Regions from separate parts of the Pseudoduganella rhizocola genome, predicted to be linked through region 1. Evidence: riboswitches for the same ligand, from Rfam matches in the RefSeq annotation. Region 1 holds a riboswitch; the other holds the start of a gene.
What was found. Region 1 has a riboswitch for thiamine pyrophosphate ahead of ACJRPG_RS13765 (TonB-dependent siderophore receptor). Riboswitches for the same ligand answer to the same signal wherever they lie in the genome.
Positions count from the first base shown of each region.

Region 2: another riboswitch for thiamine pyrophosphate. It lies ahead of thiC (phosphomethylpyrimidine synthase ThiC); the one in region 1 lies ahead of ACJRPG_RS13765 (TonB-dependent siderophore receptor).

Region 1 is NZ_JBJQIK030000005.1:174,185-189,981, reverse strand. Features, by position in the region: gene dapE (succinyl-diaminopimelate desuccinylase) at 1-189, shown strand, start outside; gene prmB (50S ribosomal protein L3 N(5)-glutamine methyltransferase) at 196-1,083, shown strand; gene ACJRPG_RS13835 (ATP-binding cassette domain-containing protein) at 1,080-3,059, shown strand; gene ACJRPG_RS13830 (chemotaxis protein CheW) at 3,063-3,536, opposite strand; gene ACJRPG_RS13825 (CaiB/BaiF CoA transferase family protein) at 3,647-4,726, shown strand; gene ACJRPG_RS13820 (flagellar assembly protein A) at 4,716-6,587, opposite strand; gene ACJRPG_RS13815 (hypothetical protein) at 6,760-7,161, opposite strand; gene ompR (osmolarity response regulator transcription factor OmpR) at 7,349-8,116, shown strand; gene ACJRPG_RS13805 (sensor histidine kinase family protein) at 8,126-9,463, shown strand; gene ACJRPG_RS13800 (VOC family protein) at 9,571-10,044, shown strand; gene ACJRPG_RS13795 (YciI family protein) at 10,056-10,478, shown strand; gene ACJRPG_RS13790 (YciI family protein) at 10,495-11,193, shown strand; gene ACJRPG_RS13785 (RNA polymerase sigma factor) at 11,190-12,455, shown strand; gene ACJRPG_RS13780 (GFA family protein) at 12,452-12,865, opposite strand; gene ACJRPG_RS13775 (Imm26 family immunity protein) at 12,869-13,327, opposite strand; gene ACJRPG_RS13770 (ferritin family protein) at 13,365-13,667, opposite strand; TPP riboswitch at 13,774-13,874, shown strand; gene ACJRPG_RS13765 (TonB-dependent siderophore receptor) at 13,930-15,797, shown strand, end outside.
Region 2 is NZ_JBJQIK030000014.1:728-16,524, forward strand. Features, by position in the region: gene thiE (thiamine phosphate synthase) at 1-45, opposite strand, end outside; gene thiD (bifunctional hydroxymethylpyrimidine kinase/phosphomethylpyrimidine kinase) at 57-953, opposite strand; gene ACJRPG_RS22590 (thiazole synthase) at 1,012-1,791, opposite strand; gene thiS (sulfur carrier protein ThiS) at 1,811-2,014, opposite strand; gene thiC (phosphomethylpyrimidine synthase ThiC) at 2,023-3,903, opposite strand; TPP riboswitch at 3,979-4,081, opposite strand; gene ACJRPG_RS22605 (hypothetical protein) at 4,156-4,818, shown strand; gene ACJRPG_RS22610 (hypothetical protein) at 4,825-5,322, opposite strand; gene ACJRPG_RS22615 (valine--tRNA ligase) at 5,430-8,231, shown strand; gene ACJRPG_RS22620 (substrate-binding periplasmic protein) at 8,306-9,097, shown strand; gene ACJRPG_RS22625 (DUF2147 domain-containing protein) at 9,191-9,640, shown strand; gene ACJRPG_RS22630 (substrate-binding periplasmic protein) at 9,847-10,569, shown strand; gene ACJRPG_RS22635 (glutaminyl-peptide cyclotransferase) at 10,576-11,334, opposite strand; gene ruvB (Holliday junction branch migration DNA helicase RuvB) at 11,327-12,382, opposite strand; gene ACJRPG_RS22645 (YciI family protein) at 12,443-12,898, opposite strand; gene ruvA (Holliday junction branch migration protein RuvA) at 12,921-13,496, opposite strand; gene ruvC (crossover junction endodeoxyribonuclease RuvC) at 13,524-14,060, opposite strand; gene purH (bifunctional phosphoribosylaminoimidazolecarboxamide formyltransferase/IMP cyclohydrolase) at 14,185-15,771, opposite strand.

The DNA.
Region 1 (15,797 bases):
GTGGATACCGAACTCTCCACCACCGGCGGCACCTCGGACGGCCGCTTTATCGCGCAGATCTGCCCCCAGGTGATAGAATTCGGCCCGCCCAACGCCAGCATCCACAAGATCGACGAGCACATCGAACTGCGCTTCATCGACCCGCTGAAAAACATCTACCGCCGCACGCTGGAAAACCTGCTGCGCTGACCATCTATGGATACCACGCTCTTTACTACGCCGCGCGACCTGCTGCGCTACGCCACCACCCGCTTCAACACCGAGAAGCTGTTCTTCGGCCACGGCAGCGCGGAAGCCTTCGACGAAGCGGCCTACCTGATCCTGCACACGCTCAAGCTGCCGCTGGATAAGCTGGACCCATTCCTGGATGCGCGCCTGCTGCCGCAGGAAGTCGAACAGGTGCTGGCCGTGATCGAGCGCCGCGCCAAAGACCGCATTCCGGCTGCCTACATCACCAACGAGGCCTGGCTCGGCACCTACAATTTCTACGTGGACGAGCGCACCATCGTGCCGCGCTCCTTCATTGCCGAACTGATTCCGCAGTATTTCGCGCCCTGGGTCAACGAGCCTGAAGGCGTGGGCAATATCCTCGAACTGTGCACGGGCTCCGGCTGCCTCGCCATCATGATGGCGGACGCCTTCCCCGACGCGGCGGTGGATGCCATCGATATTTCGCCGGATGCGCTGGAAGTCGCGCGCCGCAACGTGGACACCTACAAGCTGCAGGACCGCGTCACCCTGATCCAGTCCGACCTGTACGCCAACGTGCCGGACAAGAAGTACGACCTGATCATCACCAACCCGCCGTACGTGAACTCCGGCTCGATGGCGAAGCTGCCGCAGGAATACCTGCACGAGCCGCAGATCGCCCTCGACGGCGGCGCGGACGGCATGGACCTGGTGCGCAAGATCGTGGAAGGCGCCAAGGAGCGCCTGAGCGACGACGGCCTGCTGATCGTTGAAATCGGCAATGAAAAAGAATTCGCGGAAGCGGCCTTCGGCCATCTCGGCCTCACCTGGCTCACCACCAGCCAGGGCGACGATATGGTCTTCCTGCTGACCGCAGACCAACTGAAACTATGATCAAACTGACCAACGTCAGCCTGATGCGCGGCCTGAAGCCGCTGCTCGAACAGGTTGACCTCACGCTGAATCCCGGCGACAAAATCGGCCTGATCGGCGCCAACGGCGCCGGCAAATCCAGCCTGTTCGCCATGCTGCGCGACGAACTGCACCCCGACCAGGGCAGCATCGACTTCCCCGCCAAATGGCGCATGGCCTACGTGGCGCAGGAAACGCCGCCCCTGGAGCGCGCCGCGCTGGACTACGCCATCGACGGCGATGTCCACCTGCGCAAGCTGCAGGCGGAACTGGAACGCCTGGAATCGCTGCCGGATTCGCCGGAAAGCGGCCTCGCTTTGGGTGAAGTGCACAGCGCGCTGGCCGATGCCGACGCCTACACCGTGCAGTCGCGCGGCGAACAGCTGCTGCTGGGCCTCGGCTTCACGCTGGACCAGATGCAGCAGCCGGTCGCCAGCTTCTCGGGCGGCTGGCGTATGCGCCTGAACCTGGCGCAGGCGCTGATGTGCCCTTCCGACCTGCTGCTGCTGGACGAACCCACCAACCACCTGGACCTCGACGCCATCATCTGGCTGGAGGACTGGCTGAAACGCTATGCCGGCACGCTGATCATCATCTCCCACGACCGCGACTTCCTCGACGAAATCGTGAACGTGATCGTGCACATCGACGACCGCAAGCTGAAACGCTATTCCGGCAACTACTCCAGCTTCGAACGCCAGCGCGCCGCGCAGATGGTCCTGGCTGCGGGCGCCGCCGAAAAGCAGGCGCGCAAGAAGGCCCATCTGGAATCCTTCATCAACCGCTTCAAGGCCAAGGCCTCCAAGGCCAAGCAGGCGCAGAGCCGCATGAAAGCCCTGGCCAAGATGGAAGAACTGGCGCCGCTGCGCGCCGCCGCCGAATTCTCCTTCGAGTTCCGCGAGCCGCTGAGCGCACCGAATCCGCTGCTGGTGATGGAAGACGTGGACGCGGGCTACCATACCGACAACGGCGACAAGACCATCGTGCGCGGCATCAATTTCTCGCTGCAGACGGGCCAGCGTATTGGCCTGCTGGGTGTGAACGGCGCCGGTAAATCGACGCTGATCAAGACCATCGCGGGCGATCTCGATCCGCTGACCGGCACGTCCATCACCGGCAAGGGCCTGATCATCGGCTACTTCGCCCAGCACCAGGTGGAAATGCTGCGCCACGACGAATCGCCGCTGTGGCACCTGCAGAAGATTTCGCCCACCACGCGCGAGCAGGAACTGCGCAACTTCCTGGGCGGCTTCAACTTCCCCGGCACCATGGTAACAAGCCCGATCGCGCCCTTCTCCGGCGGCGAAAAGGCGCGCCTGGCGCTGGCCCTGATCGTGTGGCAGCGCCCCAACCTGCTGCTGCTGGACGAACCGACCAACCACCTGGACCTGGAAACGCGCGAGGCGCTGACCGAAGCGCTGGCCCAGTTCGACGGCACCCTGGTGGTGGTATCCCACGACCGGCACCTGCTGCGCGCCACCACCGACCAGTTCATCATCGTTGCCGACGGCAGGCTGCAGCCCTTCGACGGTGACCTGGACGACTACAAGGACTGGCTGCTGCAGACCAAGCTGGGCAAAGGTACGGACGTGCTGCCTGCCGCGGGCAAGGAAAACAAGACCAGCTACCCCTCCACCTCGCCCGTTGCGCCGCCTGCCGCGCCAGTGGTGGACAAGCGCGAACAGAAGCGCCTGGAAGCCGAGCAGCGCCAGCGCCTGTCCGCCCAGCGCAAGCCGATCGAGAACAAGATCAAGCAGCTGGACGACCTGATCGCCAAGCGCACGGCGCAGAAGACGGACACGGACGCCGCGCTGGCCGATCCCGCCATCTACGAAGCCGCCAACAAGCCGAAGCTGAAGCAGCTGCTGGCGGACCAGGCCTTCTACACCAAGGATCTGGAAAAGCTGGAAGCCGAATGGCTGGAGCTGCAGGAGCAGCTGGAAGCGCTGGCCGCCTGACGCTCACGCCGCGTGGCGCGCACCCAGCGTCGCGCGGCGTATCGCCATCAGCCGGTCGATATCGATCACGATCAGCTTGCGCGCATGGATATGGCCCATGCCGAGCAGGTAGTCCGAATCCTCACCGATATGGTCGAAGGGCCGTATCTGGCTCGGGCCCAGCGTGACGATATCCGTCACACCGTCCGTCACCATCCCCATCACGCAGTCCGACAGCTTGAGGATGATCACATCCGTCTTCGGGTCGTGCTGCGCCGTGCGCGGGCCGAAGGCGATGCGCATGTCCACGATGGGCATGATCACGCCGCGCGAAATCGCCACGCCGCCGATGATTTCACCGTCCGCGGCGAAGCGTTCCAGCGCCTGCAGCGGCCGCAGCTCCTGCACCCGCGAATAGTCGAGCGCATACTCAAGACCGCCGAGCCGGAAAGTGAGGTACTGGTGGAGCGCGGGTGCATCGGGGAGATTGGCGGACATGGCGTTCCTTTCGGCGGCGAAGGCCGCAATAGTCTGGCCATGCTATGCCCGGCCCGCACCCAAGGCGTTGATTGTGCTCAACTTTTTCGGCCTGCGCTAGAATGGTTCGCATGACGCCCAACCAACCGCTCGCCGGCATCCGCGTGCTCGACCTGAGCCGCCTGCTGCCCGGCCCCGCCGCCACCATGCACCTCGCCGACATGGGCGCGGAAGTCATCAAGATCGAAGACCCCGGCGCCGGCGACTATGCGCGCAGCATGGGAGCGGTACGCAAGGAGGTGTCGCAATTCTTCGTTGCCGTCAACCGCGGCAAGCAGCTGCTGCGCATGGACCTCAAGGATGCGGCGCAGCGCGAGCGCTTTCTCGGCATGGTGGAACAGGCGGACGTGGTGGTGGAAAGCTTCCGGCCCGGCGTCATGCAGCGCCTGGGGCTTGGCTGGGAGGTGCTGCGCGCCCGCAATCCGCGCCTCGTGATGTGCGCCATCTCAGGCTATGGCGCGAGCGGTCCGCTGGCGCAGCAGGCGGGCCACGACATCAACTATGTCGGCTATGCGGGCATGCTGGAGCAGAACACGGGCCGCGACGGCCGCCCGGCGCTCGGCAACCTGCAGGTAGGCGACCTGCTGGGCGGCGCGCAGGCCGCGGTGCAGGGCATCCTCGCCGCCCTGCTGGCGGTGAAGATGGGCGGCGCCGGCCGCTTTGTCGATATCTCGATGACGGACACGGTATTCGCCCACAATATCTTTCCCCTGGTCGCCGTCAATGAAGGCGCGGAAGCGCAGCCCGGGCGCGGGCTGCTGACGGGCGGCGTGCCCTGCTACAACGTCTACCGCACCAGCGACGCGCGCTACATGGCCGTGGGCGCGCTGGAACTCAAGTTCTGGCAAGCCTGCTGCGCCGTGCTGCGGCGGCCCGGCCTGGCGGCGAAGCACTGGCAGCTGGGGCAGGAAGTGGGCGGCAGCGAGGCCATGCAGATGGTGGCGGAGCTCGATGCGCTGTTCGCGCAGCGTACACAGGCCGAATGGACCGCGCTGTTCGCGGATGCCGACTGCTGCGTGACGCCGGTGCTGCGCACCAGTGAAGCGCTGGCCCACCCGCAGTTCAGGGAACGCGGTATGGCGCAGCGGCGCCGCCATGAAACGGAAGGGGAATACTGGGCAGCGGCGCCGCCCGTGAAATTCAGCTTTTAGCTGAATCGGTGGACCAGTCGATCTCGCCGAAGCTGCCGCTGAACTCGGGCGGCTTCACATAGGTGCCGGCACGCAGGCGCGCCTTGATTTCGCGCGGCGCCAGCTCATACATGGGCCCCTGGTCGGGTTCGAACACCATGGTGCGCAGCAGGGTTTCGCCATTCACGGCGGCGACCTTGCAGCTGGCGGCGCCGGCCACGGCCTGTTTCTGCTTGCGCACCAGCTCCACCTGCTCTTCCAGCACCTTGCGCTGGCTCTCCGCTTCCTTGACGGCGACCGAAAGGCGCGCCACTTCCTTCAGCGCCGGCCCCACCTGCGCCGCCATTTTCTGGAACAGGGGCAGCTGCTCCGCGGTCAGCGTCACCTCCTGCTTGCGCACCTTGGTGGCGAGGGTCAGGTAGCTGCGCACGTCCTGCTGGGCCGTGATGGTATCCACCTGCACCTTGAGCTTTTTTGCGTTGGCGTCCGCCTGCGCCATGCGAATCGTAAGTTCCTGCAGGTTCTGGTCGAACTTCGAGGTATCGGGCACCAGGGCAAACAGCAACATTTCGCTCTGCTTGCGCGGGCCGGCGCCCTCGATGCGTATATTGCGGGCCGCGATGGCGCAGCCGCTGGCAGTGCCGATCACCACTTCATCGGCCACGATCTCGCAATTGACCGCTTCGTTGATCACGACGCGCGGCGCCGTGATCACGCTGCTTTGCGCGGTATTCAGCACCACCTCGCCCAGCTTCACATGCACCACCGAGTTGGACACCACGCCGCCCACCTGGATCTGGCCTTCGCTATTGGTGGCCGAGCCGCCCATCAGGTTCTGCTTCAGCCAGATGGTGCCGCCGCGCGACACGATCTTGCCGTACACGTCGTTGTGGATGGTGATATTGAAGCCGTCCACAATGCGGCCTTCCTGTACCTCGCCGAATTCCTCGTACTCGCCGGACAGCTGCAGGTTGCCGGTGGTGCGCACGCTCACGCCCTCGCGGCTGATGATCTTGGGGCCGATGGAGATGCGCTTGCTGCGCCGGTCCACGTTGATGAAGCCCTCGACGGCCGACACCAGGTAGTCCTCTCCCGCCAGGTGCTGGATCACGGTGCCCGGCCCGGCCACGCCATTCAGCTCGGTATCCTCAGGCAGCGGCGGTTCGACGGGAATGCCGGACAGCTCGAAGCCCCGGCTGCCCAGCACGCGCGCCTGCTTTTTCAGCAGCGGCGTGTGCGCCGCTACCTGCGGAAAGCGGTTCTGGAAGGTGTGCAGGTCGAAGCGGCCATTGGCCATTTCCTTCGGCGCATTCGAGCGGTGGATTTTCTGCGAGACCTCGACGATCATCGCGTCCTGGCCATTGGTGGGGCTGAGGCGCCGCGCCACGGTCAGGCGGGTGGCCTTGCCTTCCTCGATCGCCGCGCGCACGGCGGGCGCATCGATGCCGAAGCGGATGCCCTTCTCCCACATATCGGCCACGAATTCATCGAAGTCGAGGGCCGACTCCTCTTCGTCGGCGCCCCCCGCATTCAGGTAGACCGGCTCGAAATAGTATTCGGCTTCACCGGCGATAATGCGCACGGACTTGTACAGCCCGCGGCGCTGCTCGGGGAATGGCGCCACGGCGTCGGCAAAGCGCACCAGGGGTTTGTCGCGCTGCGCCGGCGGCAGCTCGGGGCCGGCCTCGTACAGCATGCGGATAAAGACACCGTAGTCGATGCCCGTGAAATAGGCGTGCGCCTGGAACAGCTGGTTGACCGCAGCCTGGCGCGAGGCGAGGTCGGCGTCGGCGCGAAAATACACGCCGTCCGTACGCTGTACCACCGCAGGCGTGCCCGTTCCGCCTGCCGGAACCTCGCCCGCCCCAGCCTTATTTAACACGTTCACCATTCCCTCAGCCGATCATGACACACTTTCGTTGCATAATCGCTATCGCCTCATTTTAATTTATTAACTAGCGTAACATGTTCCAGCAGGGAAGGTAGCAGAAATTTGAAATCCGAAAGGTCAAATGGGGCCATCCGGCCCCATTTGTTCTCCCTGCGCTGCAGACTTAGCGGCGCGGCGTTGTCGAATAGACTTCGGCGCCCATTTCGTTGATCTGGCGGCGCAGGTCACGGCGCTCGTCGGCCGACATGCGGTTCATGCGGCGGTTCATTTCCGCATTATTGGCATTTTCCTGCATCATGCGGCGCTGTTCCTCGGCCCGCGCTTCAAAGGAGCGCGGGTCGCGCTCATCGCCCCAGCGCGAATCGCGGAAGCTGCGCGGATTGCGCTGCGGCTGCGCCGAACCGGCCTGGCCTTCGTCGCGGCGTGCACCCTGCCCGCTTTGTGGATCGGCATGGGCCGGCGCCGCCATCAGCAGCGCGCAGAAAACGGCCAACGCGCCGGCGCCGGCGCGTGCCGACGCTCGCGCGTCCTTCGCCCAGTCCAGTTTGTTGATCGATTTGCCCATTTTCATCCTCTTCAATGCACTCGGTATAAGCTTTACTGCCATAACCAAAGTGTATGCGCGATTCCCTATGAGAGTAAGACGCAGGGGGTAAAGTTTGTAACACTTTGTAATGACTTTGCACCGATGCGCCTCGTAAAGCATTATGACGTTACCATAGCGACATAATTCTGACAATTCCGACAGCCTCATGACTACGACATCGACAGAATCGAACAACACCCCCGGCAACCAGAATGGCCACCAGGCCAAGATCATGGTAGTGGACGACGACGTGCGCCTGCGCGACCTGCTGCGCCGCTACCTCACCGAGCAGGGGTTCAACGTATTCACCGCCGAAAATGCGACCGCCATGAACAAGCTGTGGCTGCGCGAACGCTATGACCTGCTGGTGCTGGACCTGATGCTGCCCGGCGAGGACGGCCTGTCCATCTGCCGCCGCCTGCGCGGCGCGGGCGACCAGACCCCTATTATCATGCTGACCGCCAAGGGCGAGGACGTCGACCGCATTGTCGGCCTCGAAATGGGCGCCGACGACTACCTGCCCAAGCCCTTCAACCCGCGCGAACTGGTGGCCCGCATCGGCGCCGTGCTGCGCCGCAAGGCGCCGGACGAGATTCCGGGCGCGCCGTCGGAAACCCCGCAGACCTTCGAATTTGGCCAGTTCGTGCTGGACCTGGGCACCCGCACGCTCAAAAAGAACGGCGAAACCGTGCCCCTGACCACCGGCGAATTCTCGGTGCTCAAGGTGTTCGCGCGCCATGCGCGCCAGCCCCTGTCGCGCGAAAAACTGATGGAACTGGCCCGTGGCCGCGAATACGAGGTGTTCGACCGCAGCCTGGACGTGCAGATTTCCCGCCTGCGCAAGCTGATCGAGCCCGACCCTTCCAGCCCGTTGTATATCCAGACCGTGTGGGGCCTGGGCTACGTCTTCATTCCCGAGGGCCAGCCGCGCTGATTCCGCACCATGCCGTTTAATTTCCGCTTCGGGCGGCCGAAGGGCGGCCTGTTCTGGCGCACCTTCCTGCTGCTCGGCGTGCTGACCACGCTGAGCATGGCGTCCTGGATCGGCATGATCAGCGTGGTGCAGCGCGAGCCGCAGGCGCAGCAGGTGGCCGCCCAGGTCATTTCCGTCGTCACCATCACCCGCGCCGCCCTCACCCACTCCGCGCCCGACCTGCGGCGCGAACTGCTGATCGAACTGGTGTCGAATGAAGGCATCCGCGTGTTCTCGCTGGAGGACGATGACGAGGTGGAGCCGCCGCCGGACACGGAACTGATGAAACTGATCCAGGCCCGGGTCAAGGCCACGCTGGGCGCCGACACCCGTTTCTCCTCGCGGGTCAACGGCCAGCGCGGCTTTTGGGTCAGTTTCAAGATCGAGGACGACGCCTACTGGCTGATGCTGGAACGCGAACGCATCACCAGCCTGACCGGCGTGCAGTGGCTGGGCTGGGCCGGCGTGGTATCGCTGGTGTCCCTCCTTGGCGCGGCGCTGATCTCGGGCCTGATCAACCTGCCGCTGAAGCGGCTCACCCATGCCGCGCGTGAAATTGCCCGCGGCGCCCGCCCCGACCCGCTGCCGGAAAAAGGCCCGGAAGAGGTGCGCCTGGCCAACCGCAGCTTCAACCAGATGGTGGACGACCTGCAGCGGGTGGAATCCGACCGCGCCGTGATCCTGGCCGGCATTTCGCACGACCTGCGCACACCGCTGGCGCGCATGCAGCTGGAAGTGGAGATGGCCGAGCTGTCGCCGGAGGCGCGTGAAGGCATGCAGTCCGATATCGCGCAGATGGACGCCATCATCGCCCAGTTCCTGGACTACGCCAAACCCACCGAGCAGACCAGCTTCCTGCTGCTGGACGTCTCCGCCATGCTGGAAGAAGTGGCGCACGAGGCCACCCGCCTGCCGGACGTGTGGGTGCAGACCGGCCTGTGCGAAGGAGCCCAGGTGATGGGCAATGCCACCGACCTGAAACGGGTCTTCAACAACCTGGTGGAAAACGCGCGGCGCTACGGCAAAACGCCGGGCACCGACCTCGCCGAGATCGATATCCATTGCACCCTCAAGGGCCGCCAGGTCATCATCGAATTCCAGGACCATGGCGTGGGGGTGCCGGAAGACCAGCTGACCCAGCTGCTGAAACCCTTCACCCGGCTGGACACGGCACGCAGCCAAGCCAATGGCGCCGGGCTCGGCCTGGCCATCGTGGAGCGGGTGCTGCAGAAGCATGAGGCCGAATTGCTCTTGCGCAACCGTGAAGGCGGCGGCCTCATCATCCGCATTGTCCTGAACGCCGCCTGAAAAAAACCAAAAATATTTTTCGATTGGTGTCGATCTGGAGTTTTCCCGCGCGTCGTGGGAATATGGCGGCGCAGTTTGCGCTTCCCTAATCCACAAGGAGAGACACCATGGTTCAGAAGATTCCAGAGGGCATGCATTCGCTGACCCCGCACATTGTCTGCAAGGGCGCGGCTGACGCAATCGAGTTCTACAAGAAGGCCTTCGGCGCCATCGAATGCGCCCGCATGCCGGTGCCGGACGGCAGCGGCAAACTGATGCACGCCATGATCAAGATCGGCGATTCCTTCCTGATGCTGGTCGACGAATTCCCCGAAATGCATGCCTACAGCCCGAGTACGCTGAAAGGCTCGCCAGTCACCCTGCACCACTACGTGGAAGACGCCGACGCGGCCTTCGCCCGTGCCATCGGCGCCGGCGCCGAAGTGCGCATGCCGCTGGCCGACATGTTCTGGGGCGACCGCTATGGCGTGCTGCAGGACCCTTACGGTCATATGTGGTCCATCGCCACCCACCAGCGCGACGTGTCGATCGAAGAAGCCACCGCCGCTGCCGCCTCGATGCCCCACGACTGCCAGAAATAAGGAGAACGGACATGCGATTCATGGTCATTGTAAAAGCCAACGCCGATACCGAAGCGGGCGTCATGCCAACCACCGAGCAGCTGACGGCGATGGGCAAATTCAACGAAGAGCTGGTGAACGCCGGTATCATGCTGGCTGGCGAAGGCCTGCACCCCAGCTCGCGCGGCGCACGCATCCGCTTCGGCAAGGAGCGCCAGGTGATTGACGGTCCCTTCACCGAAGCGAAGGAACTGATCGCCGGCTTCTGGCTCATCCAGGGCAAGTCGCTGGACGAAGTGAAGGAATGGATGAAGCGCGCGCCGATGGAAGACGGCGACGAGCTGGAAATCCGCCAGGTCTTCGATGCCGATGACTTCGGCGCCGAGTTCACGCCGGAACTGCGCGAGCAGGAAGAACGCCTGCGCGCCAAGTCCGCTTCGCAGCACGCAGCTTGATAACAAGGGGGATGCAATGCACTACATGATTCTGCGCCGTGGCGACCGCCACACCGAGCGGGCGGATTTTCCCTCCGCCGAACTCAGGGCGGCCGTGCCGGGTGGACGGTGGTTGCATCCCAGCGCGCGCGGCGTCCGCATGCGCCGGCGCGACGGGGTATGGAGCATCCATAAAGGCCCGTTCGCCGATACGCGCGAACTGGTGGCCGGCTTCACCGTCATCGAAGCGGCGTCGAAACAGGAAGCCATCGAGCAAGCCAGGCGCTGGCCCAGCGCCGACGGCGAGGGCGAGTTCACGCTGGAAGTGCGCGAAACCGGCTGCCCGGGCGGCTGCCACGGCATCGATACCCAAAGCGCTCCGCAGCTCACGCCCATTATCGTGCTGCTGCGCTCCGACCATCAGCTGGAAGCGGACGTGATACCGCCGGTGGCCGTGATCGACCGCATGAATGCCGCCAACGAAGCGGGCGTGAAGAGCGGCATGCTGATGGCGGGCGATGGCCTGAAGGGCACGGCCAAGGGCGCCCGTGTTAAGTTCTCCGGCGGCCGGCCGAGCGTGATCGACGGCCCCTTCACCGAAATCAAGGAACTGATCGCGGGCTTCTGGCTGCTGCAGGTGGCCGATATCAGCGAAGCCTATGACTGGGTGCGCAACTACCCCTACCCCTTCCCCGGCGATATGGAGGTGGAGCTGCGTGAAGTGGTGAACGCTTGAACGCAATCCACCGGTCGCTGGACGCTGTCTGGCGCATCGAATCCGCGAAGATCATTGCGGTGCTCACGCGCATGCTGCGCGACGTGGGGCTGGCAGAGGAAATGGCGCAGGAAGCGCTGGTGAGCGCCCTCGAAACCTGGCCGGAACAGGGCGAACCTGACAAGCCCGCAGCCTGGCTGATGACGGCAGCAAAAAACCGCGCCCTGGACTACCTGCGCCACAAGAAGCTGGAGCAGGACAAGGAAGCCGAACTGACCTACGAAATCGAAGGCCTGCTGCAGGACGCGGCGCCCGATCTCGAACGCACGCTGGACGACAATATCGGCGACGACCTGCTGCGCCTGGTCTTCATCTCCTGCCATCCCGTGCTGCCGACCGAAGGCCGGGTGGCGCTGACCCTGCGCCTGCTGGGCGGCCTCACCACCGACGAGATTGCGCGCGCCTTCCTGGTGCCGGAGCCCACGGTGGCGCAGCGCATCGTGCGCGCCAAACGCACGCTGAGCGCTGCGCAAGTGCCGTTTGAAGTGCCGCGCGGCGCGGAACTGGTGGAGCGGCTGTCCTCCGTGCTGCAGGTGGTTTACCTTATCTACAACGAAGGCTATTCGGCCAGCGCGGGCGCCGACTGGATGCGCCCCGCCCTGTGCGAGGAAGCCCTGCGCCTGGGCCGCATCCTGGCCGAGCTGGTGCCGCAGGAGCCGGAAGTGCACGGCCTGGTGGCGCTGATGGAGATCCAGTCTTCGCGCCAGCGCGCCCGCACCGATGCGCAGGGCGCGCCCGTGCTGCTGCTGGAACAGGACCGTGCCAAATGGGACCAGCTGCTGATCCGCCGCGGCCTGGCGGCGCTGGAGCGCGCCGAAAAGCTGGGCCGCAGCCTGGGCCCTTACGCGCTGCAGGCAGCCATTACCGCCTGCCACGCGCGCGCGCGCAAGGCCGACGAGACGGACTGGAACCGCATTGCGGCCCTGTACGAAGAGCTGGCGCAGCTGGCGCCCTCCCCCGTGATCGAACTGAATCGCGCGGTCGCCCTGTCCATGGCTTTCGATCCCGCTACCGGCCTGGAACTGGCCGACACCCTGCTCGACGAACCGGCGCTGCGCAACTACCACCTGCTGCCCAGTGTGCGCGGCCACCTGCTGTTCCAGCTGGGACGCCTGGGGGAAGCGCGCACGGAATTCGAGCGCGCCGCAGGGCTGACGCAGAACGAACGCGAACGCGCGCTGCTGCTGTCGCGCGCCGCGGCCTGCGCGTCCCCGCCGGGCTAAGGAATCTCGCGCGCGCCTTCGCTACGCGTGCGCAGGTAGCGCGGCAGCTCGTCGGCCAGGTGCAGCCAGTGCAGGCGGCTCTGCACATAGGTATGGTCGGCCGGCGGCGCCGCTTCCGGATCGTCCAGGCTGGCCGTGGTGATGTCCACGCACTCCGGATCGCGCTCGTCCTCGAAGGTCAGCTGGGTGCCGCACTGCGCGCAGAAGCCGCGCGCGGCGCCGGGACTGGAACGGAAGATGGCAGGCTGGCCCGCAGTGAAGCTCAGCGCGGCGCGCGGCACGCTGAACCAGGCCACGCAGGGCGCGCCCGCGATGCGGCGGCACATGCTGCAATGGCATAAGGTGCTGTGCGAAGCCGGCCCCTGCGCTGTGTAGCGCACCGCACCACAAAAACAGCCGCCTTCGAACATGGCTTACTCCAGCAGTTTGGTCAGCAGCAGCTCGGTGGAACCGTAGCCGTACAGGGTATCCAGCTCCAGGCCCTCGGTTTCGTAGGGCACGGAGACTTCTTTTTCCGGCTTGGCCGGGTCGTCGGAATAGGTGGCGCGCCAGGCCCGCTTCAGCGCATCGGCGCGGCGGATGAAGACAGGCACCGGCCAGTCGGCGCGGTCGAAGTGCCCGGCCTCGCCGAGGATGGGCCAGCGGCCATTGTCGAGCGCCATGTCGCCGGTGCGGATGGCCTTCAGCGCGTCGCTCGCGCGCAGGCCCTGCACCTGCTCCAGCGTGGGCAATTTCTCGAACTTCGGCCCGAACAGGTAGGCCAGCATGATCTTCCCTTGCGGGGACAGGCGGGCAACCAGTCCGGTGGCATAACCGCCATTCCTCAGCGGCACGGCAAACAGGCTTCCTTCCCGGTACGGCAGCAACTTCATTCACATCCTTTCCTTGCCGCCGTACCGTTGCGGAGTCTCAGTCTCCGTAGTGGTACTGGGCGGCGATCGGTCCCGCCTTGAACAGCGCTTCCTTCATTTCCTTGTCCAGTTTCGGATCGCGGCGGCGCACCCATTCCAGCAGCATCGCCACATGCTTGCGCGTGGCGTCGCGCTGGTACCCCATCACCAGCTTGAGTTCGGGGTCGGTGCAGGCTTCAAAACGCTGATTCTGCGTATCCAGCATCTCCAGCTTGCCGATCAGCGAAGTTATGGCCCGGTGCATGTCGAGCACCTGGGCGTTCAGCGCCTCCCGTGGCTCGACGACGTGTTCCTGCGTCATGGCAGTCTCCTGTAGAAATCTGATGAGCACATTGTCCGCCGCCGGGGCGCATTTCTCAAGTGTAGCGAGGGCGGCGAACAGGCGGCGCACGAAATGTGTTAAGCTTCGGCCTCGCTAGGGGTCCTGGGACTTGGATGTTCCGGGTGAGAGATACCCTCCGTACCTGATCTGGATAATGCCAGCGAAGGAAAGCGCAAAGTTGCATCCTCCCTCCTTTGAGTGCTCTCCCCGCGTTGGCTCGACCGAAGCATAAGAGCACAACATGACCAAGACGAAATTCGCAGCAAGCGCCGCCGCACTGGCCGTCGCACAAGCCTTCCCTTCCATCGCTGTGGCGCAGGCCAATGAGGCGCAGATGGCGGAAGTGGTGATTACCGCCACCCGCACCGCCGCCGAACGCGCCTCCGTAGCCGGCTTCTCCGACGCCCCGCTGCTGCAGACGCCTGCCTCTGTCAGCGTGATCACGCGCGAGCAGATGCAGGAGCTGAACATCCGCACCACCACCGATGCCTCGCGCTACGACGCCAGCATCAGCGACGCCTACAACGCCGTCGGCTATGCCGAGCAGTTCTCGATCCGCGGCTTCAAGCTGAATAACGCCAACAGCTACCGCAAGGACGGCCTGCCGATCTCCGCCGACACCCAGATTCCTCTGGAAAACAAGGAGGCCATCGAAGTGCTGAAAGGCCTGTCGGGCCTGCAGGCCGGCGTGGCGGCGCCGGGCGGCATCGTCAACTACGTGACCAAGCGCCCCACCAGCAGCACCCAGCGTTCCGCCCTGTTCGAAGTCAGCGAGCGCGGCACGCTGCACGGCGAGGCCGATTTCGGCGGCCGTTTCGAGGACCGCCGTTTCGGCTACCGCATCAATGTGGCGGCAGACCGCCTGCGCTCCTACATCAAGGGTGCGGACGGCCACCGCAACTTCATCTCCGGCGCCTTCGACTGGCAGATTTCGCCGCAGGCCCTGCTGCAGGTCGACGCCGATTACCAGAACAAGGCCCAGGTCTCCGCGCCCGGCTTCCAGCTCATCAACGGCGTATCGCTGCCCGGCGTGCCGGCCGATACGATGCTGAACAATCAGCCCTGGAGCTTCCCGGTCAAGACAGAGAGCAGCAATATCGGTGCACGCTTCCAGTACCAGTTCTCCTCCGAGTGGTCGGCCACCGTGAGCGCCAACCGCCATCTGTTCAAGCGCGATGACTACACGGCCTTCCCTTATGGCTGCAGCGCCCAGGAGCTGTACCCTGGCTTCTGCGCGAACGGCGACTACGATGTATATGACTACCGCAGCCTGGGCGAAAAGAAGAAGCCTGCCGCCGCACAGGCCATGCTGCAGGGCCGCTTTGCCACCGGCGCCCTGCGCCACGAATTCACCGGCGGCTTCTCCTACTACGAGAACCATGAGTACTGGGGCGACTACCTCTACGACTGGGCGGGCGTGAGCAATATCTACCATCCTGTGGTGGTGCCGCCGGTTGGGCTGAGCAGCGGCCCGGTATCCGAGCGCCGCAACGACCACGAACGCGCGCTATTCGTGCAGGACATCATCGGCTTGAGCAGCGAGCTGAAACTGCATGCCGGCGCGCGCTATGTGAAGCTGAAACGCAACGAGGTGGACGTGGCGCCGACGAATGCCAACTTCTGGCTGCCGAACGTTTCGCTGGTCTACAGCCCGCGCAGCAATGTGGCGCTGTATGCGTCCTACGCACAAGGCCTGGAACATGGTGGCATCGCGCCGATCGAAACCACCAACCAGAACCGCGCGCTGGCGCCGGGCAAATCGAAGCAGGTGGAATTCGGCGCCAAGGCCGAGGTCTCCGGCATCAGCTATGCCGCCGCCCTGTACCAGATCGACAAGGGCCTGGAATACACCGATGCCTCCAACACTTTCGTTCGCAACGGCGAAGCGCGCCACCGCGGCATCGAGTTCTCGGCACAGGGCAAGCTCACGCGCGAACTGCTGGTCGGTGCATCGGCCACCGCGCTGCATACGGAGCAAAGCGGTACCGGCCTCTCCTTCTACGACGGCAAACGCGTGACCAACGTGCCGGCCGTGAAATCGACCCTGTTCGCGGAATACAGCGTGCCGCAGCTGCCTGGCCTGAAAGTCGGCGGCGACTGGCAGTTCAC
Region 2 (15,797 bases), on a different contig from region 1:
TTCGGTGTCGTCCCAGTCCGGTGTGACGAGATAGAGTCCTTGCATGGTGGCTTCCTTCATGTGAGGTGGCGCAGCGGAATGCGCTGGCCGGCTGCAATCGCGTAGGCGGCTTGCAGCGTGGAGTGGGTGTAGGCCTGGGCCAGGTCCAGCGCTTCTTCCATCGCGCGGCCTTGTGCCAGCAGGGCTGCAGCAGCAGCGGCCAGCGTGCAGCCGCTGCCGTGGTATTCGCCGTCCAGGCGCGGCCAGTGCCAGCTGCGTTCCAGTCCCGCATGGCGCCAGCGGTTCACGACCACGCTGCCGCCATCGTGGCCGCCGGTCTGCAGCACATGGGGCACCGTGTCCACGGCGCCGCCCAGCGCCGCGGCTTCAATGCTGTTCGGCGTGAGCAGCATGGCGTGCGGCAGCAGCAGCCGCAGTGCCTCCAGCGCGCTGCCGCGTGCCAGCGGATCGCCCTTGCCGCTGGCGAGCACGGGATCGACGACGACCGGCAAGCATCGCCGCACGGCAGTGGCAGGCAGCGCCCCGCGCGCGCGCGCCGCGCCATGCTGTGCCGTGCCGCCGGGCTGTGGGACGCCCGCGGGGGAGGCTGCGGGCGCTGCGGCAGGCTGCGTGTATGCGGACGATGGACCGCCGGCTTGCATGGCTGCCGGCAGCGCACGCAGCTCGGCGATCAGGGCCGCGATGGCCGCGGCGTTGGCGGCGCTGCCGGGGATGCCGACCTTCACCGCGGCGATCTCGCAGGACGCGATCAGGGCCCGCGCCTGCCGCCGCAGCAGCGCGGGGTCGACCGGCGCCACTTCCTGCACGCGGTTATTGTCCTGCACCGTCAGCGCCGTCACCACGCACAGCGCATGCGCGCCAAGCGCGGTAATCGCCTGCATGTCCGCCGCAATGCCCGCCCCGCCGGACGGGTCGTGGCCGGCGAACACCAGCACGCAGGGCCGCGTGCTCATTGCGCGCAGCCTCCGCACGCCGCGCCAGCCGCTGCCGGGCGGCGCAAGCCGGCGGCGCTCATGCCACGCGCCCGGTCATTGGCGACGAGGGCGAGGCGGCGAAGCGGCGCGGCATGCGGCCTGCAAGGAAAGCCTCCCTGCCCGCCTGCACGGCCAGCTTCATGGCGCGTGCCATGCGCACCGGGTCGCGCGCGCCCGCGATGGCGGAGTTCATCAGCACCCCGTCGCAGCCGAGCTCCATAGCAATCGCGGCATCCGACGCGGTGCCCACGCCCGCATCCACCAGCACCGGCACCTTGGCCTGTTCGATAATCAGCGACAGGTTCCAGGGATTCAGTATGCCCATGCCGGAGCCGATCAGCGATGCCAGCGGCATCACGGCGACGCAGCCGATATCCTCCAGCATGCGGGCCTGGATCGGGTCGTCGCTGCAGTAGACCATCACGTCGAAACCGTCCTTCACCAGGGTCTCGGCCGCAAGCAGCGTTTCCGGCATATTCGGGAACAGCGTCTTGTCGTCGCCCAGCACTTCCAGCTTTACCAGCTTCTGGCCGTTCAGCAGTTCGCGGCCCAGCTGCAGGGTATAGACCGCATCGCGCGCGCGGTAGCAGCCCGCCGTATTCGGCAGCACCGTGATGCCCTGCGGGAGCACGTCGAGCAGGCTGGGGGCGTTCGGATCCTGCCCGATGTTTACGCGGCGGATCGCCACGGTAATGATCTCGGCGCCCGAGGCATCGGTGGCGGCGCGCGTTTCGGCCAGGTCCTGGTATTTGCCGCTGCCCACCAGCAGGCGCGAACCGTATTCCTTGCCTGCGATCGTCAACACATCTTTTTTCATCGTCATTTTTATTCTCCTGTCAGCCGCCGCCAATGGCGCGCACAATATCGATCCTGTCTTCTGCCTGCAGCACGTAGCCCGCCCAGCGCTGGCGCGGCACGACCTCGCGGTTGACGGCCAGCGCCAGCGCCTGGCCCGCCAATGCCAGCGACTCCATCAGGTCCTGCAGATCCTGGCCGCGCGGGATACTGCGCGTTTCGCCGTTCAATACAATGGGTATCATGGCCGGCCTCACAGCTTGCGATACAGCTCGCCACCGCTGCGGCGGAACTCCACGGCCTTTTCGCGCATGCCTTCGGCTGCCGCGGCGCGCACCTCCTGCGTGATCTTCATTGAGCAGAAATGCGGGCCGCACATGGAGCAGAAATGCGCCACCTTGGCGGAGTCCTTGGGCAGGGTCTCATCGTGGAACTGGCGGGCCTTGTCGGGATCGAGGCCCAGGTTGAACTGGTCTTCCCAGCGGAATTCGAAGCGCGCCTTGGACAGGGCGTTGTCGCGGATCTGCGCGCCGGGATGCCCCTTCGCCAGGTCGGCCGCATGGGCCGCGATCTTGTAGGTGATGATGCCCTCTTTCACATCGTCCTTGTCCGGCAGGCCAAGGTGCTCCTTTGGCGTCACGTAGCACAGCATGGCGGTGCCGTACCAGCCGATCTGCGCGGCGCCGATGCCGGAAGTGATATGGTCGTAGCCGGGTGCGATATCGGTGGTCAGCGGGCCAAGCGTGTAGAACGGCGCCTCATCGCACTGCTCCAGCTGCAGCGTCATGTTCTCGCGGATCAGCTGCATGGGCACATGGCCCGGCCCTTCGATCATCACCTGCACATCGTGCTTCCACGCCACCTGCGTCAGCTCGCCGAGCGTGCGCAGCTCGCCCAGCTGGGCTTCGTCGTTCGCGTCGTAGATCGAACCGGGACGCAGGCCATCGCCCAGGCTGAAGGACACGTCGTAGGCCTTCATGATTTCGCAGATCTCCTCGAAATGCGTGTACAGGAAATTCTCGCGGTGGTGCGCCAGGCACCACTTGGCCATGATGGAGCCGCCGCGCGACACGATGCCCGTCAGGCGCTTCGCCGTCAGCGGCACGTAGCGCAGCAGCACGCCGGCATGGATGGTGAAGTAGTCGACGCCCTGCTCCGCCTGTTCGACCAACGTGTCGCGTAAGATTTCCCACGTGAGGTCCTCGGCCTTGCCGTTCACCTTCTCCAGCGCCTGGTAGATCGGCACCGTGCCGATCGGCACCGGCGAGTTCCGCACGATCCATTCGCGCGTTTCGTGGATATGCTTGCCGGTAGAGAGGTCCATCACCGTGTCGCCGCCCCAGCGGATGGCCCAGGTCATTTTCTCCACTTCCTCGCCGATGGATGAAGTGACCGCCGAATTGCCGATATTGGCGTTCACCTTCACAAGGAAGTTGCGGCCGATGATCATCGGTTCCGATTCCGGGTGGTTGATATTGGCGGGAATGATGGCGCGGCCGCGCGCCACTTCCTCACGCACGAATTCCGGCGTGATTTCCGCCGGAATCGCGGCGCCGAAGGACTGGCCCGGATGCTGGCGCTCCAGCATCGCCGCCATACGCTCTCCCATCGGGCCGCTGGCCTTCAGCGAGGCCACATATTCCCGGCGGCGCAGGTTTTCGCGGATGGCCACGAATTCCATTTCCGGCGTGATGATGCCCTGCCGCGCATAGTGCATCTGCGTGACATTGGCGCCGGCGCGGGCGCGGCGCGGCTTGCGCGCCAGCTCGAAGCGCAATGCGGCCAGCGCGGGATCGGCCAGGCGCGCCTGGCCGAAGTCCGAGGTCGGCCCCGGCAGCTCCCCGGTGTCGCCGCGCTCCGCGATCCATGCCGCGCGCAGCGGCGCGAGGCCGGAACGGATATCGATGCGCGCCTCGGGATCGGTATACGGCCCCGAGGTGTCATACACCGTCACCGGCGGATTGACCTCGTGGCCGAAGGAGGCCGAGGTATCGGACTGGCTGATCTCGCGCATGGGCACGCGCAGATCGGGCCTGCTGCCCTGCACATGAATTTTTCGGGAATTCGGCAGCGGCGCTATCGCGGCGCTGTCGACCTCGGCCGTGGCGGCGAGGAAGGATGGATTGGCGTTCATTTGGCTCCTTTGAAGGCTCAGGAGCCAGCAAAGGAGTTCAGGCGACGCACGCGCAGCACGGCAGGCGTGAAGGCGCGGCGTTTCCACAAGCTTCCCTTCGCTGGCATTACCCAGATCAGGTTCGGAGGGTATTTCTCACCCACACGGCTCGCGCCGTGCAGGACCCCTAGCGTTGCCACCTTGCGGTGGCGCGTGAATTATAACCCCATCAAGTGAGCGCGTGTGGCTGCGGCGCTGATCTATAATCGCCACATGAATGTCACTGTCCTGCGTATTGCGGCGCTGTCGGCGCTGCTGGCTCTCGCCCCTCGCGCCGGCGCGCAGCTGAGCGAGGCCGAAACCGATTCCTTCTACCGCTTCTACCGCGGCCTGCATCCCGAAGTGCGCATGCCGCAGCCGGCTTTCAGCACCGGCGCAGGCACGGGCAAGCGCCAGCTCAGCGCCACGGTCGACGGCAAGGGACAGCGCGCCGTGCTGCCGCTGTGCCGCGCGCCGCGCGAAACCTTCGACTACACGCCGCACGGTCGGCCGGAGCAGCGCTGGCGTCCGCGCGGCGAGCCGCAGCAGGTGATCTGGATCCACCACACGCCACAATGCGGCCAGGTGCCTGATGATGCGGTGCGCCTGCTGGCGCCTGTGGCCGATATGGACGCCCTGCGCCTGCTGCAGCAATACCCCGAACTGCTCGGCAATGCGCGCCTGCTCATGGCAGGCAATACCAGCTGCGCGCCGCTGCGCAACAACGGCTTCCGCCTGACGGGGCTGGACCGCGCGAAGGACGGCCAGAACATCCTGGTCTTCGACAGCTCCCAGGGCGGCTCCGTGCGCATCACCACGCGCAAGTCGCGCAATGAATTCCAGGCCTGGGGCGCCAATTGTGAAGGGCCGCGGCGCGGACGCAAGGGCGGCAAATAGCCCTGCTTACTTCTCGTTGGCGATCTTCTGTACCAGCAGGAAGGCCTGGCGGCCGATGAGCGGCTCGGCTTCGCTGAAGGCTTTCTGGGCCTTCACGAAGGCCGGGCGCTTCATGTCGGCATTCTCCGCTGCCGTGTACTGCGGCTTGGTGTCGACCAGGCTGGCGCGGGAGTTATACATGGCATATACCGCCTTCTGGCCGGCAGGCGTGCGATAGTAGCGTGCCATTTCGGTGGCCGTTTCCGCTGTCACCAGCTGCGACACCGGCACCGCCAGGCGCGAGTAGATGGTTTGCGGTGCAATCTTGTCAACCTTTGCGTTGACCGCCTGGCGCTGCGCGTCGTTTGCGTAGCGGGCCATGCCGGCCTTCATGCGCACCAGTTTTTCGGCCTGCATGGCTTCCAGCAGGCCCTGCACCGCCTGCAGGTGGGCATTGTCCGGCGCCGCAGGGGCGGCCTGCACATTCAGCGACAGTGCCAGGGCGGCAGCAAGTATCCACTTCATTCTCCAACTCCTTATCATTTAAACATGAGGCAGGAGCTTACCATTTAAGGGAATAAGACCCCCGCTCCCTTATAATGGATGTTTTCGCCAAAAATTCACGCCCTATCATGGAATTAGCCAAGTCTTTCGAGCCTGCCGACATTGAACAGTTCTGGCGCAGCGAGTGGGAGAAGCGCGGTTACTACGCCGCGTCGATGGACCTCTCGAAGCCATCCTTCAGCATCCAGCTGCCGCCGCCGAACGTGACCGGCACGCTGCACATGGGCCACGCGTTCAACCAGACCATCATGGACGGCCTGACGCGCTACCACCGCATGCTGGGCCATAACACGGCGTGGATTCCCGGCACCGACCACGCCGGCATCGCCACCCAGATCGTGGTGGAGCGCCAGCTCGACGCACAGAAGATTTCGCGCCATGACCTGGGCCGCGAGAAGTTCATCGAGAAAGTGTGGGAGTGGAAGGAGAAATCCGGCTCCACCATCACCGGCCAGATGCGCCGCCTCGGCACCTCGCCGGACTGGGACCGCGAATACTTCACCATGGACGAGCCGCGCTCGAAAGTGGTGTCCGAAGTCTTCGTGCGCCTGTTCGAACAGGGCCTGATCTACCGCGGCAAGCGCCTGGTGAACTGGGATCCGGTGCTGGGCACCGCCGTTTCCGACCTGGAAGTGGTGTCGGAAGAAGAAGACGGCTCCATGTGGTACATCAAGTACCCGCTGGCCGACGGCAGCGGCTCGCTGACCGTGGCCACCACCCGTCCTGAAACCATGCTGGGCGACGTGGCCGTGGCGGTGGACCCGACCGACGAGCGCTATACGGCGCTGGTGGGCAAGATGCTCAAGCTGCCGCTGTGCGACCGCGAAATCCCGGTCATCGCCGACTCCTATGTGGACAAGGCCTTCGGCACCGGCTGCGTGAAGATCACGCCGGCGCATGACTTCAACGACTATGCCGTGGGCCAGCGCCACCAGCTGCCGATGCCGTCCATCCTCACGCTGGACGCGAAGATCACCGACGACGCGCCGGCCGCCTACCGCGGCATGGACCGCTTCGCGGCGCGCAAGCAGATCGTGGCCGACCTCGAAGCGCAAGGCCTGCTGGAACAGGTCAAGCCGCACAAGCTGATGGTGCCGCGCGGCGACCGTACCGGCGTGGTCATCGAGCCGATGCTGACCGACCAGTGGTTCGTGGCCATGAGCAAGCCGGCGCCGGAAGGCACCTTCAATCCGGGCAAATCGATCGCCGAAGTGGCGCTGGAAAAAGTCGCCAGCGGCGAAATCAAGTTCGTGCCGGAGAACTGGACCACCACCTACAACCAGTGGCTGAACAACATCCAGGACTGGTGCATCTCGCGCCAGCTGTGGTGGGGCCACCAGATTCCCGCCTGGTACGACGCGCAGGGCAATTACTTCGTCGCGCGCGACGAGGCCGAAGCGAAGGCCAAGGCTGCAGCCGCAGGCAGCACCGGTCCGCTGACGCGCGATAACGACGTGCTGGATACCTGGTTCTCGTCCGCGCTGGTGCCCTTCTCCACGCTGGGCTGGCCGAATGAAACGCCGGACCTGAAAGCCTTCCTGCCAAGCTCCGTGCTGGTGACGGGCTTCGACATCATCTTCTTCTGGGTGGCGCGCATGGTCATGATGACGGCGCACTTCACCGGCAAGATCCCGTTCGAGACCGTGTACGTGCACGGCCTGGTGCGCGACTCGCAGGGCCAGAAGATGTCCAAGTCCAAGGGCAATACCCTGGACCCGATCGACCTGATCGACGGTATCGGCATCGATGCGCTGGTGCAGAAACGCACCACGGGCCTGATGAATCCGAAGCAGGCCGAGAAGATCGAAAAGGCCACGCGCAAGGAATTCCCGGAAGGGATTGCGGCCTACGGCACCGACGCGGTGCGCTTCACCATGGCCAGCTACGCCTCGCTGGGCCGCAACATCAACTTCGACCTGGGCCGCGCCGAAGGCTACCGCAACTTCTGCAACAAGCTGTGGAACGCCACCCGCTTCGTGATGATGAATACCGAAGGCAAGGACTGCTCGCCATCGGACGCCGACCTGTCGATGGCCGACAAGTGGATCATCTCCCTGCTGCAGAAGGCCGAGCAGGACGTGGCCAAGGGCTTCGCCGACTACCGCTTCGACAATATCGCCAGCACCATCTACAAGTTCGTGTGGGACGAGTACTGCGACTGGTACCTGGAACTGGCCAAGGTGCAGGTCCAGCAGGGCACGGAAGGCCAGCAGCGCGCCACCCGCCATACCCTGCTGCGCGTGCTGGAGGTGGTGCTGCGCATGGCGCACCCGGTGATCCCGTTCGTGACCGAGGAACTGTGGCAGACCGTTGCCCCGCTGGCCGGCAAAGGCGACAGCGCAGGCAAGTCCATCATGACCCAGCCTTACCCGCTGCCGAACGAGGCCCTGATCAGCGATGAAGCGGAAGCCTGGATCGGCGAGCTGAAAGGCCTGACCGACACCACCCGCAACCTGCGCGGCGAAATGAAGCTGGCGCCGTCCCTGCGCGTGCCGCTGGTCGTGGAAGCCACCGGCGCGGACAAGCAGCGCATGGCTGCCTTCGCACCCTACATCCAGCTGCTGGGCAAGCTGTCCGAAGTGCAGATCGTGGATGTGCTGCCGGAATCGCCGGCCGCCGTGTCCGTGGTGGGCACCACGAAGCTGATGCTGAAAGTGGAAATCGACGTGAAGGCGGAACGCGAGCGCCTGTCCAAGGAAATCGCGCGCCTGCAGGGCGAAATCGCCAAGGCTTCCGGCAAGCTGTCCTCGGAGTCCTTCGTGGCGCGCGCCCCCGCCGCCGTGGTGGAGCAGGAGAAGGAGCGTGTGGCAACCTTCGGCGCCACCCTGGCCAAGATGCAGGAGCAGCTGGCCAAGCTGCCGGCCGAGTAAGCAGGTTCAGGGCGGCAGCCTTCGGGACTGCTGCCCTGATTGACGGCGGCCGCAATTACCGCCACCATGTCGGCATGCAGAATGCCTTACGCCGCCTGATTGCCTGCGCCAGCCTGGCGCTCGCCGCCTCCGCCACGGCCGCTACGGTGGACCGCAACGGCGTGCTCACCCTCTCCCTCTGCATCGAAGAGAACCCCTTCCCTCCCTTTATCTACACGGACCGCGACGGCGCCATTCCCATTCTCATCAAGATGGCGGCGCGCGAGGCCGGCATGAAGGTCGCGTTTCACCGTGCGCCTTACCTGCGCTGCCTGGCGGAGATCAGCTCGGGCCAGGCAGACGGCTACCCGTCCGCTGCCATCGCCAACGTGACGAAAGACCTGGTCTTCCCAAGATCGCCCAAAGCACCGGACGCGGCGCATGCCACCGTCACCACGCGCGTGATGGTGTACCGCCCCAGCGGCAGTACGGTAAATTGGGATGGCAAACAGTTCAGCGGCCTCACGGGGCCTGTGCTGCATGACCGCACCACCGTGCTGGTGGCGCAACGCCTGCAGGCGCTGGGCGTGGCCGCCGACAACAATGCCAAGAACAGCGAGGCCAGTTTCTCGAAGCTGCTGCTCGGCCGCGGCGCGCTGGCCATCAGCTTCGAAGCCAGCGCGGCGCCGCTGATGGCGCAGCCGCGCTACGCGAGCAAGATCGAGATGCTGCCGGTGCCGTTCTATGTGGAGAACTACTATCTCGCGGTCAGCCGCAGCGTGTATGCCGGGCATGGCGCCAAGGTGGACGCGCTGTGGGAGGCCATCGCCCGTGTCAAACATTCGCCGGAGTACGCCGCCGCGACCCGCGACCTGCCGCACTATTAGATCAATACCTCTAACCGGGCCGCAAGTTTGCGCCCCGGCGCACTTCCCTGCGCTACACTTGCCTTCACAAAAACCATATCGGAGGCAAACACAATGCGTCACATCATTCACGCTGCACTCATCGCTGCAAGCGCCCTTTCCGGCGCCGCCTTTGCGGCCGACATGAATTCCCCGGTCGGCCTGTGGAAGAACATCGACGACAAGAGCGGCAAGCCAAAAGCGCTGATCCGCATCAGCGAAGCAAACGGCATCTACCAGGGCAAGATCGAAAAGCTGTTCCGTCCCGCGGACCAGGACCAGAACCCCAAATGCGAGAAATGCGAAGGCGCCGACAAGGGCCAGCCGCTGATCGGCCTCGCCATCATCAAGGACATCAGGAAGGATGACGATGAGTACAGCGGCGGCACCATCATGGATCCGGAAAACGGCAAGACCTACAAGAGCAAGATGAAGCTGGTGGACGGCGGCAAGAAACTGGATGTGCGCGGCTACATCGGCACCCCGCTGCTGGGCCGCTCCCAGACCTGGGTGCGCGAAGAGTAGAAAAAAAATGGGCTCCCCCGGAGGATGAGGGAGCCCTAAATTACAACACTTCCTGCCACTTGGCAGGTGCCATTATGCCGAGATGAGGCGCCCAGTAATTCAGTAAGATTTGGGCAAATTTGTAATCAATTGTCGAAGGGGCAGATGTCCCCTCCCGCGCGGCGCGGCGCTTGATACAATCGCAGTTCAGCTTCCTGTCGACCTGCATGCGATCCCTGTTCTGCTCACTCCTGGCCTGCCTGATCCTGCCCGCATTTGCCGGGCCTTTGCGCGTTGTCACCAGCGACCTGCCGCCGCTGTCGATCGAACAGGGAGCCGGACAACAGGGCGCGCTGGTGGACATCGTCACTGAAGTGGCGCGCCGCGCAGATGTGCCCGTCCAGATCCAGTTCGTGCCGTGGAAGCGCGCGCTCTTTCTGGTTGCCACCGTTCCCAATACCGCCATCTTTCCGCTGACGCGCAACGCCCAGCGCGAGAAAAGCTACCGCTGGATCACACCCCTGCACTACGAGAAGTTTGTTTTTATCGGTGAGGAAGGCCGCGCGCCGGTGACGGATGCCGCAGCGCTCAGGAACCGCCCGGTGGCGATCCTGCGCGGCTCCGTGCAGATAGAGAACCTGAAGAAGCTGGGCTACACCCAGCTGATCGAAACCACCACGGTGCAGGGCGGCCTGCGCCTTGTGAAGCTGGGCATCGCCGATGCGGTGTTCGGCGACCAGGACATCATCAGCGGCACCGCCCACAGCTATTTCCCCGACATGCAGATCACCATCAGCAAGCCGGTGACGAAGGCCGAAACCTGGCTGGGCGGTTCGCCGGATATGGACGATGCAACGGCCGCGCGCCTGCAGGCTGCAATGAAGGCCGTCGTCAAGGACGGCACCTATGCGCGGCTGCTGAAAAACTATGGCTTGCGGGCTCCCCGCTAGGGGCGCTTAACGCGCCGACCTCAGTTCGATCTCGAACAGGCGCGGCCACCGTTTGCCGGTGACGAAGAGACGTTTCTGCTTGCTGTCGTATGCGATGCCGTTCAGGACATTGTCCGAATCCGGCGCTACGCCGGCTTTGGCGGACAGGCCCTTAAGGTCGATCCAGCCGATCACGCGGCCGGTGATGGGATCGATGCGTGCAATGCGGTCGGTCTGCCACACATTGGCGTAGATGATACCGTCCACCCACTCCAGCTCATTGAGTTTTGGCACCGGCTGGCCGTCGGCGGTAACGTGGATGCGGCGCTGCTCCTGCATGGTTGCGGGATCGAGCACGCGGATATAAGGACTGCCGTCGCTCATGTACACGCGCTGGCCATCGCTGGTGAGGCCCCAGCCTTCTCCCTGGTAGCGGAAGGTGGCTTTGGCCTCGAAGCTGGCCGCATCGAGCACGAAGCCGCCCTGGTTCATCCAGGTCAGCGCCATGATGTTGCTGCCGACCAGCGCAATGCCTTCGCCGAACACCTGCTCCGGCAGGTCGCGTTTCTGCAGTACCTTGCCGGTCGCGATGTCCACCTTGCGCACGGAGGACGCGCCGTACTGGCCGGTGCTCTCGTACAGGAAGCCATCCTTGAAGAACAGCCCCTGCGTGAACGCCTGCGCATCGTGCGGATAGCTGTGCTTGACCGTGTAGCCCTGCACCGGCACCGCAGCGCCGGCAATGCCGCCGAGGCAAAGAGAAATCAGCGCGAGCAGCTTACGCATCCCACAGGTCTCCGGTTGGGTTGGTGCGCGGCGGGGTGGCGCCGAAGTGCTGGTAGGCGGCCGGCGTGGCGACCCGGCCGCGCGGGGTGCGCTGCAGGTAGCCTTGCTGGATCAGGTAAGGTTCCAGCACGTCCTCGATGGTGTCCGCCGCTTCCCCGATGGCGGCGGCGAGGTTGCCGATGCCGACCGGACCGCCGCCGAATTTGTACAGCACCGCTTCCAGCAGCTTGCGGTCCATCACGTCAAAGCCCACGCTGTCCACGTCCAGCATGCGCAGCGCGGCATCGGCCACGGCCTTGGTGATATCGCCGTTGCCCTTCACTTCCGCGTAGTCGCGCACGCGGCGCAGCAGGCGGTTGGCGATACGCGGCGTGCCGCGCGCGCGGCGCGCAATTTCCACGGCGCCGCTGTCGTCGATATTCGCCTTCAGCAGCGCGGCGCTGCGGGTGACGATTTTCGCCAGTTCATCGGTGGTGTAGAACTCCAGGCGCGCGACGATGCCGAAGCGGTCGCGCAGCGGGTTGGTCAGCATGCCCGCGCGGGTGGTGGCGCCCACCAGCGTGAAGGGCTGCAGGTCCAGCTTGACCGAGCGCGCCGCAGGGCCTTCGCCGATCATGATGTCGATCTGGTAGTCCTCCAGCGCCGGGTACAGGATCTCCTCGACCACCGGCGACAGGCGGTGGATCTCGTCGATGAACAGCACATCGTTCGCTTCGAGATTGGTGAGGATGGCGGCCAGGTCGCCCGGACGTTCCAGCACGGGGCCGGAAGTCTGGCGCAGGTTCACGCCCATTTCGCGCGCGATGATGTTGGCCAGCGTGGTCTTGCCCAGGCCCGGGGGGCCGAACAGCAGCGTGTGGTCCAGCGCCTCGCTGCGCTTGCGCGCGGCAGAGATGAAGATCTCCAGCTGGTCGCGGATTTTCGACTGCCCGACATATTCATCGAGATGCTTGGGCCGCAACGCGCGCTCGATCGCTTCCTCGTTCGGCGAGGAAGGCGCGGCATCGATGATGCGCTGTTCGGTGAAATTGTCGGTCTGAATGCTCATCACGTGATTCTACCAAGCCTTCGGCCATGGCAGGCGGCTCATTCGCGGAGCGAACGCAGGCTATTTTGCGGCCGGCTTAGCGATTGTCGGGTGCACGCGGTTCACCATCATCAGGGCGGCGGAGCCGAAGTGGGTGTGGTACTCCGCCACCATTTCGCCCTTGATGATGACCGGGTCGGTGGCAACCAGCTTTTTGGCCTCGTCGATGCTGTCCACCGGCAGGATGAAAATGCCGCGCGCGCCATCCACGCCGTCCAGCGGGCCGGCGTAGGCCAGCTTGCCCTGGTCGGCCAGGCGCTGCATGTTGGCGAAGTGGCCGGCGAACATTTCCTTGCGCTCGGCGCCTTCCGGCACCTTGCTGGGGCCGGTGCGCAGGATCACGAGTACGTAGCGGCGCAGGCCGTTGTCATTGGCGCCGAGGGACTTCGCCAGCTCCGCGTCATAGGCGGGCGCCGTTTGCGCCTGGGCGGAAAGCGAGAGGATAGCGAATGCGAGTGCTGCACAGAGCTTGTTCATGGCCGTCTCCTTGTGAAAAAGTTCAGCCCTTGGACAGGGCCTTCAGCGCCTGCTTGATGCCGTCCGAGACGGAGGCGCCGGCCGGCACGGTTTTCAGCGCCAGCAGCGCTTCCTTGTCCGAGTAGCCCAGCGCCAGCAGCGCATTCAGGATATCGGTCTGGGAATCGGCCACCGGATGCGCGCCCGCGCCGATGTCGGCGCCCAGCTTGCCCTTCAGTTCCAGCAGCAGGCGCTCGGCGGTTTTCTTGCCGATGCCGGGCACCTTGACCAGGCGCCCCGCTTCCTGGCGCGTGACCGCCTGCGCCAGGTCGGGAATCGACATGCCGGACAAAATCGACAGCGCGGTGCGCGCGCCGATGCCGCTGATCTTGATGAGCTGGCGGAACACCGCGCGTTCCTCGGCATTGCCGAAGCCGAACAGCAGGTGCGCATCCTCGCGCACGGTGAGGTGGGTATAGAGCACCACGCGCTCGCCGGTACCCGGCAGGTTGTAGAAGGTGCTCATCGGGACGTCGACTTCGTAGCCGACGCCCTGTACGTCCACCAGCAGTTGCGGCGGGTTCTTTTCAAGCAGAACCCCGGAGAGGCGTCCGATCATGGGAATACCTTGGGAAAAAGAGACAGTTTAGCCGACCAGGCGGCCGCGCCGCATGCGCAGGCCGGCGAGGTTCGGCGCGATGTTGCTGATGACGGACAGCGTGGTGTTGCTGTGGGCGTGGCAGATGGCGACGCCCAGCGCGTCGGCGGCGTCGGTGCCGGGCAGGCCGGGCAGCGCCAGCAGGCGCGCGACCATGTCCTGCACCTGCGGCTTGGCGGCGCGGCCGGTGCCGACCACGGCCTGCTTCACCTGCGTGGGCGAGTATTCGGCCACCGACAGGTCATGCGTGACCAGCGCGCAGATCGCCGCGCCGCGGGCCTGGCCCAGCAGCAGCGTGGATTGCGGGTTGACGTTGACGAAGACTTTTTCGATGGCGGCGCAGTCGGGCTGGTAGGTGGCGGCCAGCTGGCTCACGCCGTCGAGGATGATCTTGAGCCTTGCAGGCAGGTCGCCTTCGCCGCTCTTGATGGTGCCGGAGGCGATGTAGCGCAGCTTGCTGCCCTGCTTGTGTATGACGCCGAAGCCTGTGGTGCGCAGGCCGGGGTCGATGCCGAGGATGATCATTGACTGATTGTAGGCAGTCTGCTGCTGGGAGGCAAGCTGACTGTGTTCGGTGGCGGACTGGGAGTTCGGGGACAGACCCTGGTTTCGCTACGCGAAAGCAGGGTCTGTCCCCTCGGCCAACGAATTAGTGGCGGAAGTGGCGGGTGCCGGTGTAGAGCATGACGACGCCGCGCTCGTCGGCGGCGTCGATCACTTCCTGGTCGCGCATCGAGCCGCCCGGCTGGATCACGCAGGTGGCGCCTGCGTCAACCACCACGTCCAGGCCGTCGCGGAAGGGGAAGAAGGCGTCCGACGCCACTACCGAACCGGCCAGCGTCAGGCCTGCATTCTGCGCCTTGATCGAAGCGATGCGCGCCGAATCGATGCGGCTCATCTGGCCCGCGCCCACGCCCAGCGTCATATTGTTGCCGCAGAATACGATGGCGTTCGACTTCACGTACTTCGCCACGCGCCAGGCGAACATCAGGTCCGCCAGCTGCTGCGGGGTCGGCTGCTTCTTCGTCACCACTTTCAGGTCGGCCTGCAGCACGTTCTTCGAGTCGGCCGACTGCACCAGCAGGCCGCCGCCAACGCGCTTGAAGTCCATCGGGTTCACGCCGTCGCCCAGCGGAATCTCCAGCAGGCGCACGTTCTGCTTGGCGGACATGATCTGTTTGGCCTCAGGCGTGAACGAAGGAGCGATCAGCACTTCCACGAACAGCTTGGCCAGTTCGGTGGCCGCCGCCGCATCCACTTCCACATTGAAGGCGATGATGCCGCCGAAAGCGGAGGTCGGGTCGGTCTGCAGCGCGCGCGAGTAAGCCTCGGCGGCGTTGGCGCCCAGCGCCACGCCGCAAGGGTTGGCGTGCTTGACGATCACGCAGGCCGCAGGCTGGCCCATGCCGCCCATGCTCTTCACGCATTCCCATGCCGCGTCGGCGTCGGCGATATTGTTATAGGACAGTTCCTTGCCCTGCAGCTGGCGGTAGTTGGCCAGCGCGCCGGCCACCGGCACGATGTCGCGGTAGAAGGCGGCGCTCTGGTGCGGGTTCTCGCCGTAGCGCATGTCCTGCACTTTCTCGAAGTGCGAATTCAGCGTTTGCGGATAGGCGCTGCGGGTGGCGTGTTCGCGCTCCGGGCCCAGGCTGCTCAGGTAGTTGGCGATGGCGCCGTCGTACTGCGCAGTGTGCGCATACACCTTCTTGGCCAGCATGAAGCGGGTTTCATAGCTCACATAGCCGGGCGCATTGTCGGTGGTCTTCATCTCGGCCAGCACGCGGCCGTAGTCGGACGGGTCGCAGATCACCACCACGTCCTTGTGGTTCTTGGCCGAGGAGCGCAGCATGGCCGGGCCGCCGATGTCGATGTTTTCGATCGCGTCTTCCAGCGAGCACTCGGCTTTGGCCACGGTGGCCTGGAAGGGATACAGGTTCACCACCACCATGTCGATGGTGGGAATGCCATGCTCGTCCAGCTTTGCCATATGCTCCGGGAAGTCGCGGCGGGCCAGGATGCCGCCGTGGACTTTCGGGTGCAGCGTCTTCACGCGGCCGTCCAGCATTTCCGGGAAGCCGGTGTAATCGGCTACTTCGGTAACGGGCACGCCGTTATCGGCCAGCAGCTTGGCGGTGCCGCCGGTGGACAGGATGTTGACGCCCATCGCCGACAGGGCGCGCGCGAAATCGAGCACGCCGGTTTTGTCGGAGACGGAGATGAGAGCTTGTTTGATCATGGCTATCTGGAGGTTGTGAAAATTCT